One region of the Ornithinibacillus sp. 4-3 genome, then DNA from elsewhere that is predicted to be linked to it. Evidence: riboswitches for the same ligand, from Rfam matches in the RefSeq annotation. Region 1 holds a riboswitch; each other region holds the start of a gene.
What was found. Region 1 has a riboswitch for thiamine pyrophosphate ahead of thiT (energy-coupled thiamine transporter ThiT). Riboswitches for the same ligand answer to the same signal wherever they lie in the genome.

Region 1 (2,206 bases):
TTGAAGCTACTCCTTCTATTTTGCCTGGCTTTGATGAAGAGTTAATTACATATGCAAAGCAATCTTTAGAAGCTCGTGGCGTTGAATTTCGTTTAGGGGCAATGATTAAAGAATGTACAGAAGATAGCTTTATCGTTGGTGAAGAAGCAGAAGAAATTAAAGCAGGTACAATTGTTTGGACTGGTGGAGTAACTGGTAACTCTGTTTTAGGTGCTTCAGGCTTTGAATTAAACCGTGGAAAAGTTTCTGTTACAGATGATTTACGTTTACCAGAAGATGAGAATATCTTCGTTCTAGGCGATTGTGCATGGGTTTGGAATAAGGAAGCGGATCGTCCATATCCACCAACAGCACAAATTGCACTTCAACAAGGTGTAGCAACAGCGAAGAATATTAAAGCATTAATGTACAACCAACCATTAAATAACTTTGAATTCCATGACAAAGGAACGGTTGCTTCTTTAGGTAGCACAGATGGAATGGGTTCTGTCTTTAATGGTAAAAAATTATTCGGTAAGCCAGCTGCAGTAATGAAAAAAGTAGTGGATAACCGTTCTTTATTCTTACTTGGTGGTGTAGGTTTAATTCTGCGAAAAGGTAAATTAAATCCATTTGATACGCTATAAGAGCGTGTTCAAAAAGGTCATTTCTACGGGACTTTTTGAACAACCTCTATAAAAAGTAAGCAATAAATGGCTGAATAGATTAGCTAGCATTTTCAATTAGTAAACGAAGAAAACGCTAAAGAATGGGAGGTAAACCTAAGATGAAAAACGGATTTTTTAGTTGTTTAGTATTAGGTGTTGCTGCGTTAGTAGGGTATACGATTATTACAAGAACTTTAGAAGAACAAAAAGACTTCAGATAAAAATAATCAAGGCATTGGGAGATGGTGATTCTACTCCTGATGTCTTTTTATTTGCATAATAACCGACCATTATGAAGGGACTCTCGACGCAAGCTTCTACTTTTCTGAAAAAGGGGAATCTTGTTTTATTTTATTTTCTAAGCTATAATAATGATTAGCAAAAAAAGTGTATAAAGCCTCAGGGGGAGCCATATGGCTGAGAGTGAATGTGGGAATAATCATTCAGACCCTTTGAACCTGTTAGTTAATACTAGCGTAGGGATGAGAGCTTATTTGATGGAGCAAGAGCGTAAGGAAGAACCCATCAGAAGCTTCCCTTGGCGTTGCTTTTTTTGTGGAAAAATAAAGGGAGGCATGTTTGATGAGTTCAAAGAAAGTGCTATTTCTAGTAGAGGTAGCCATTTTTACAGCACTTGCATTGGCGCTTGATCTGATTCCGTTTCTAAGCTTTAAAATTTGGGGGCAAGGTGGATCTATTTCCTTTGCGATGATACCAGTATTTATTATCGCATTCCGCTGGGGATTAAAAGGGGGATTATTATCTGGATTTTTATTTGGGATACTCCAAATCCCTTTTGGCGCTTGGATTCTAACACCGTTGCAAGGTTTTATTGAATATGGATTAGCTTTTACCGTCATAGGCTTCGCAGGAGTATTTGCAAAACAAATTCAACAAGCTGTGAAGGATGGAAGAGCCGGAAAATATTTCACGTATATTTTGCTAGGCGTATTATTAGGAACTACCTTACGATTTATTGGGCATTTTATAGCAGGAGTTGTATTTTTTGAAAGGTTTATGCCAGAGAATTTTACAAATATCTGGTTCTATTCCTTTGTATATAATTTCTCTTATTTATTCCCTTGCTTTATTATTTGTAGCGTCGCTGTCTTTTTCTTGTTTTATAAACAACCACGTACTTTATTAAATACAGCATCTTAATATTTGTATACTCACTTCTTCCATGAAGTGAGTTTTTTGTATTGAAAACAAGTCCTAACAACATTTGAAAAATGGTCACCTAACCACTGACATTCGCATAGATTATAGCATTCTATGTAGAAAGGAAGAAACCTATGGATTTGTTGTTTTCACATTGGTTATATGCTGCATTTACGCTAATAATAATTATTACAATGATTTTTAGGAAAGGTGTAGTTTTACCAACATTAATAGGGACATTTTTGGTTGGATGGGTTTATAAAGGAAATATTGTAGATGGATTTACTTCTATATTTCAGGCTAATTTAGTTGCTGCAACTGAATTATTTAATATTTTCTTAATCATTACATTTATGATGGCATTACTTCATTCCTTACGAGATATTGGAGCTGATCAG
Region 2 (2,206 bases), 1.5 Mb from region 1:
CGATCTGCTAACCATTCTTGACTATGTTTAACTAGCTCAGGATCTAAATCGGGTTCAGCTTCTATTAAAATATTTGCTGCTGCTTCTGGATTATCTATTGCGAATTCATATCCCTTTGTAGCTCCATGGATAAATGCTCTCACAGTATCAGGATCTGATTCGATCATATCTTCGCTGGTTACTAAAACAGGTGTATAGAAATCAAGCCCATCTGCAACGTCGATATAATACATCATATTGATGTCCAGCCCACGTAACCCTGCTTCTATGCCTGTCCAGCCGTAGAATACTGTAGAGAAGTCCACATCTCTTTCAATAGCTGTAAACCAATCAGATTGTCCAATATTGATAAAATCAACCTTTTCTACATCTGCACCATTTTCTTCCATGATGAAACGCATCATAGCCTCTTGTAGCGGAACTCCAATGCCTCCAAACTTTTTCCCTTCAAAGTCTTTCGGTGTTTGAATGTTTTTATCTACTGGTGACGCATATCCAGCTGTGTTATGTTGAATCACTGCAGCAATAGAAACGAGCGGGAGACCTTCAGGGCGAGCCATAATAAGACGCTCTTGGTAGCTTACTCCAAAGTCTGCTGTCCCAGAAGCGACAAGTTGGTTAGAGCCAACCTCTCCAGGCAGTATGATTTCTACATCTAATCCTTCCTCTTCAAAGAATCCTTTTTCTTTAGCAACATAAATTCCAGTATGGTTTGTATTTGGTGTCCAATCAAGAACGAAAGTAACAGGTGTTAATTTTTTGCCATCTCCAGATTTTTTATTTGTGTCATTGTCTTCTTTCTCACTACTACAAGCAGAGATAACAATAGCTAACACGACGAACACACATAAATAAAATGCTTTCTTCAAAATTTTCCCCTCCGTAAGTTCATTGTTGTCATTTTAATATGTTAGTCCTCCTGAAATAAAAAAATGCACTAAGATTAGCTCTTAGCGCATGGGAAATTAAACATTCATTTATCGTATTACAATGAATTAACGTCTATGTTCCCTACGCTGGTACCAACCAGATCAGGTTCTAAGGGTTAGCATCTTATGGATGCAATCTCAGCTTTAAAGAAAGCTCCCCTACATAACATATAAAATTGTACATCATTCAAATAATGTGTAATGCATTACAGAGATAAGTATGCCATAAAAAATTAAAAGTTGCAAAGACATCAAAATCCATTTTCTAGAGTAACTGATTTTCTGTAATAAAAATAAAAAATGAAATAATCATTTTGTAGCTTATTTTGACAAATATAAGGCAGAAGAAAAGTGATTATTCCTCTTTGTTTTATTTTCTCATGTTCAATTCCTCATAAATTCGATATAATATAGCAAACTAAAAGTACGTGATAAAAATTAGCAATTTAGTTTAAATTTGAAATCCCTCTTAAAGAAAAAGAGCTGTTAAACGATAGCATTACAAGGAGGACATGATGATTCAATCATTTGATTTAATTGTTGCTCTACTTATAGCATGTGTTTCAACATTTATATTAACGATACCTGTACGAGCCCTCGCTATGAAATTTGAAGTGTTGGACCATCCAAACAGGAGAAAAATACATGAAAATCCAACTCCAAGACTTGGAGGCGTGGCTATTTTTATTGGATCTTATTTAGGGATTCTTTATCTGCAGCCACAGCATGAACATTTATGGGAAATCTTCTTTGGATCATTAATTATTGTTATTATTGGCGCTCTAGATGATCGATTTGAATTAAGGCCATATGTCAAACTAGGAGGACATATTGCAGCCGCCGCATTGGTAATTTCTTCCGGTTTAGTAATTGAGAAAATCACACTACCTTTTTTTGGAGTAGTAGAACTAGGTTTTATTAGTGTTCTTGTTACTTTCATTTGGATTATTGGAATTACGAATGCAATTAATTTGATTGACGGTTTAGATGGTTTAGCCACAGGAGTGACAACCATTGCTTTTACAAGCATGTTAATTATGGCGATGATTGATGTGCGTGTAGTGGCTGCTTACTTCTGTATTGTATTGATTGGTTCAAATTTAGGATTTCTATACCATAATTTTTATCCAGCAAAGATATATATGGGTGATTCAGGCTCAAACTTTTTAGGATATATGATTGCAGTAGTATCGATTCTTGGTTTATTTAAGAATATTGCGCTATTAAGCTTTATTATTCCAGTAATCTTATTAGCTGTACCAATTTTCGACACTTTT
Region 3 (2,206 bases), 1.7 Mb from region 1:
AGAAATTATTGATATTTTAGATCATTTCAAGGCTGTATTAAAAGAAAAAGCAGAAGCAAATCCATATATCATGCCAGGCTATACACATCTACAGCGTGCACAAATCGTTACTTTTAAATATCATTTACTTGCTTATTATCAAATGTTTGACCGCGATCAAAAGCGTGTGCAAAATGCATTGGAATTATTAAATGAAAATCCATTAGGATCAGGTGCTTTAGCTGGAACGACTCATCTAATTGATCGTACGATTACGACAAAGGAACTTGGTTTTGATAAACCTGTAGATAATTTCATGGATGGCGTTGCTGAGCGTGATTATATTTTAGAATTAACCTCAGCATTTTCCATTATTATGATGCATCTAAGCCGATTAAGTGAAGAATTAATTATTTGGTGTAGCCAAGAGTTTAAATTTGTGGAAATTGATGATGCTTATGCAACTGGAAGTAGTATTATGCCACAGAAGAAAAATGCAGATGCTGCAGAACTAATTCGTGGGAAAACAGGGAAAGTATATGGTGCTTTATTCTCTATCTTCTCTGTTTATAAGGGAATTCCACTTACTTACAATAAAGACATGCAGGAAGAGAAAGAGTCCTTCTTCTATGCGGTAGATACAACGATTGCGTCCTTAACGATTATGTCAGAAATGATTCGTACATTAAAGGTAAATAAGGAAAATATGCGTCAAGCAGTGAAAAAAGGATTTTTAAATGCAACAGAGCTTGCAGATTACTTAGTGAAAGCAGGTATGCCATTTAGAGATGCTCATGGGGTAGTTGGTCGGATTGTTATTTATTGTGAGGACCAGGATAAAGGGATAGAAGAATTAACTTTAGAGGAATTACAAGAATTTACTGATTTAATTAAAGATGATATTTATGAATACATTGATCATGAAAGTATTTTAAATAAAGGAACGAAAGTAGAATTACAATAATCAGAATCAAGACAAAATTTAAATTTTCTGATATACTGAATGAAGAATTTAATAGTCACACTACTAGGGGTGCTCTATTTATTGAGCTGAGAGGAAATGTAAACATTTCTAACTCTTGTGAACCTGATCTAGTTCATACTAGCGGAGGGAAGTAGTCGAATAATTTAATTGTCCATTTAACTACGACGGCCAGGTTCAGCTATGCTCTGAACCTGGTTTTTAATATTTATAAGACGACTTTCTTCCAAGATATTTAAAGGAGGAAGTAATAATGAATCGAACAAGATTACTTACGACAATGGCATTGCTAATCGCTATTGGTGTGTTAGGATCACACCTTATTTGGTTTCCTGCAGGTATCGCTAAAGCTTATCCAGTTCAGCATGCAGTAAATGTTATTGCTGCTGTAGTACTTGGCCCTGGTCCAGCTGTTGTGATTGCATTTATTATTGGTTTATTAAGAAACATGCTAGGACTAGGCTCATTACTCGCATTTCCAGGAGGAATGATTGGCGCATTTTTAGCAGGCTACTTATATCAAAAGCTAGGTAAGAAATATTTTGCTGCTATCGGAGAAGTGATTGGAAGCGGGGTTATTGGTGCGCTATTCTCTGTACCTTTTGCAAAAATTGTGATGGGCACTTCATTTGGTGCACTATTCTTTATCCCACCTTTCCTTGTAAGTAGCATTGCCGGAGCAGGGATTGCCTTATTTATCGTTGTTCGTATTAAACATGAGAAGTTTATCCAAATAAAAAATTAGTAAAAAGGGGTTGCTTAGAATGAAAAAAGTAGCTTGTTCTTTAACGATTGCAGGTACAGATCCTTCAGGTGGAGCAGGAATTCAAGCAGATTTAAAAACATTTCAAGAATTACAAAGCTATGGGATGTCTATTATTACATCTGTTGTTGCGCAGAATACAACAGGTGTTCAAAACATTCATCATCTTCCACTTGAGATGATTGCTGATCAGTTAGACTCTGTTTTTTCTGATATGCCAGTAAATGCGTTTAAAACAGGAATGATTGCCAATATCGATATGATGGATATTATTTATACGAAAATTAAGGATAGGAATCTTCCCTTCGTGATTGATCCTGTGATGGTTGCTACAAGTGGAGATACGCTAATCAATGAAGATGCGCGAATTTATTTACGGGATAAGCTTGTGCCACTTTGTACAATCATTACGCCAAATATTCCAGAAGCAGAATTTTTAACTGGGGAAAAGATCGAAAATATTGAAGAAATGCAAACAGCAG
Region 4 (2,206 bases), 1.8 Mb from region 1:
AACTCTCCATTGAGTTGTATAGCATAATCCGATTTCCACCCTAATACCTGGCTTGTAAGCTTTTCAACACTCCCTTCTGAAGCTAGTGGATTTAGAATTGCTACAATGACCTTTTGAATACCAATTTAGTCAGCACATAGAGGTATTTCCCTTCATGGCTACACAGATTAAGTGTAATACAACTTCTACTAAAGAGTTATCAGCTTCATCGATAGCGCGAACTTCTATGGGGGAATGTCAATTTCACCAATCCCCACGAACTGACCGTTCTCGATTAATCCAGTACCTAAACTCGGGTTAGGAATTGGCTTAAAGTAAAACGCGCTAGTGAAAGCAGATTCATATATTCATGTTCATTCATTTCAAAAAACCTTTCCTAATAATCCTCTCCATACAAACAAATCTCCCTTACCTATTTCGGCAAGGGAGAAAAAAGAGCATAACAAATAAACATCAAAAACAGCATTAGTTTGAAGAATTTGTTTTTCCTTCTCCCATCCAGACTTTTACTGTCGGTTTTGGAATTTCACCAAATCCACCGTTTTCATATTATCTATGAATCCGGGTCACGGACTAAGAGGCATGCCTCATCACCGCCGGTTAGGAATTACACCTGACCCCGAAGGAAATCCTATTGAATTGAAAAAATTGTAACACAACTAAATCGCTTATACAAGAATTACACTTTATTGAAAATTAAAATGAGTTTTAGAAACAGAGAGCTTCTTGCTCATCTAAAGGAATGACCCCCTAGCATAGTGAAGTGACCCCCAAATAGACGATGGTATATCAACCTTCGCCCAGCCAATCGGAAATGCTTCAAGGATTTCCTTCTCGGATTGGAGTTCATTAAAAGTTAAGGTATTCATTGATATACTCCTTTTTTAATTATTACAACATATTAACTTATTTGTATTCCCAATATTCAACATACCAAATTTCCCTTTTTAATTTACGAAATATTTTATTGTTCTATCTTCATTTTATTTACCTTCTTTAATTCTCAAATACTACTATTTCATAAGACTAGTTTACATTAATTTTACTAGTTGTGTAGATTTATTAATCAAAAAATTCAAATTTCCCCTATCTATATTATTCTATAATTAAAGTTTACCTAATAATAACTATTCTCTATTTTCTTGAACTATGATAATTTTCTCAGTATAATGTAAATACAAATTAAATATCACCACTAGGGGTGCTTCATAGAAGCTGAGAGAAGAAAGTTTATTCTTTAACCCTTTGAACCTGATTTGGCCAGTACCAACGTAGGGAAGTGAATGAAGCTTTTTTAATTATGGGTAACAAGCAGAATTCACTTATTTTAGTGATTCTGCTTTTTTTATTATAAGAAAATATGAGAGAGGAACTTCAAAATGGAAGAAAAAATATCAATTGGATTAGAATGGTTTTTAAACCCTGACCATATTCCTTTAATTATTGGAATGGAAAAGGGGTGGTTTAAGAAAGAAAATATTAGCATTAATATGGTGGAGCCAGAGGAACATTTTGATGCAATAAATGAGATTAAAAAGGGAAACATGGATATCGCTATCACTGAGCCTCTCCATCTTGTTGAAGACCGTGCAAACGATGAATCTGTAATTGGATTTTCCCGGTTCTTACATACAAATGGTGGAGTAATGTATGTTAAAGAGAAAGGAATTACCCGTCCCAAAGATTTAATTGGCAAGAGAATTCAATATCCAGGTGCTCCAGGATTAGGTGGTCTTGCAATTGTTAAAACAATGGTCGAATCTGATGGTGGTGTATGTAAACTAGAGGATTTTATCCCTGTTAACAATGGTTTTTATCATAGTGACGCTTTACTAGAGGACAAAGCTGATGCTGCCACACTTACCTTTCAAAACTTTGAAATCATAGAAGCGAAACACAAAGGGCTGGATGTTGAGTACTTTGCACTAAAGGATTGGGGTATCCCTGACTTTTGCCAGTTGATTTTTATTACTTCCCCAAAAATACTTCGCAACCGCAAGTCGGCTATTGCGCGATTTTTAAAAGTTATTCGCCAGGCCATTGACTTTATTTATGAAAAGCCTGCAGAAGCAAAAGATATTTATAATGCGTTCACCAATATGGATAAAGCTGACCCGCTTTCCAATAAAATTACAGACGCCACACTACCTTGCTTCACATATGACTTTTCAATGGCATACGAATATTACGATGATTTACAAATTTG

Region 2: it holds a riboswitch for thiamine pyrophosphate, as region 1 does, so the genes downstream of both, AB4Y30_RS16730 (ABC transporter substrate-binding protein) here and thiT (energy-coupled thiamine transporter ThiT) in region 1, are expected to answer to the same signal.
Region 3: it holds a riboswitch for thiamine pyrophosphate, as region 1 does, so the genes downstream of both, thiW (energy coupling factor transporter S component ThiW) here and thiT (energy-coupled thiamine transporter ThiT) in region 1, are expected to answer to the same signal.
Region 4: it holds a riboswitch for thiamine pyrophosphate, as region 1 does, so the genes downstream of both, AB4Y30_RS14790 (ABC transporter substrate-binding protein) here and thiT (energy-coupled thiamine transporter ThiT) in region 1, are expected to answer to the same signal.

What each region holds. Positions count from the first base shown of each region.
Region 1 covers NZ_CP162599.1:1,283,296-1,285,501, forward strand. The annotation lists gene AB4Y30_RS06230 (NAD(P)/FAD-dependent oxidoreductase) at 1-626, shown strand, start outside; TPP riboswitch at 1,040-1,147, shown strand; gene thiT (energy-coupled thiamine transporter ThiT) at 1,230-1,808, shown strand; gene AB4Y30_RS06240 (hypothetical protein) at 1,943-2,206, shown strand, end outside.
Region 2 covers NZ_CP162599.1:3,486,803-3,489,008, reverse strand. The annotation lists gene AB4Y30_RS16730 (ABC transporter substrate-binding protein) at 1-869, opposite strand, end outside; TPP riboswitch at 992-1,100, opposite strand; gene AB4Y30_RS16725 (glycosyltransferase family 4 protein) at 1,445-2,206, shown strand, end outside.
Region 3 covers NZ_CP162599.1:2,978,843-2,981,048, reverse strand. The annotation lists gene argH (argininosuccinate lyase) at 1-943, shown strand, start outside; TPP riboswitch at 999-1,110, shown strand; gene thiW (energy coupling factor transporter S component ThiW) at 1,215-1,706, shown strand; gene thiD (bifunctional hydroxymethylpyrimidine kinase/phosphomethylpyrimidine kinase) at 1,726-2,206, shown strand, end outside.
Region 4 covers NZ_CP162599.1:3,035,214-3,037,419, forward strand. The annotation lists FMN riboswitch at 483-631, opposite strand; TPP riboswitch at 1,188-1,295, shown strand; gene AB4Y30_RS14790 (ABC transporter substrate-binding protein) at 1,380-2,206, shown strand, end outside.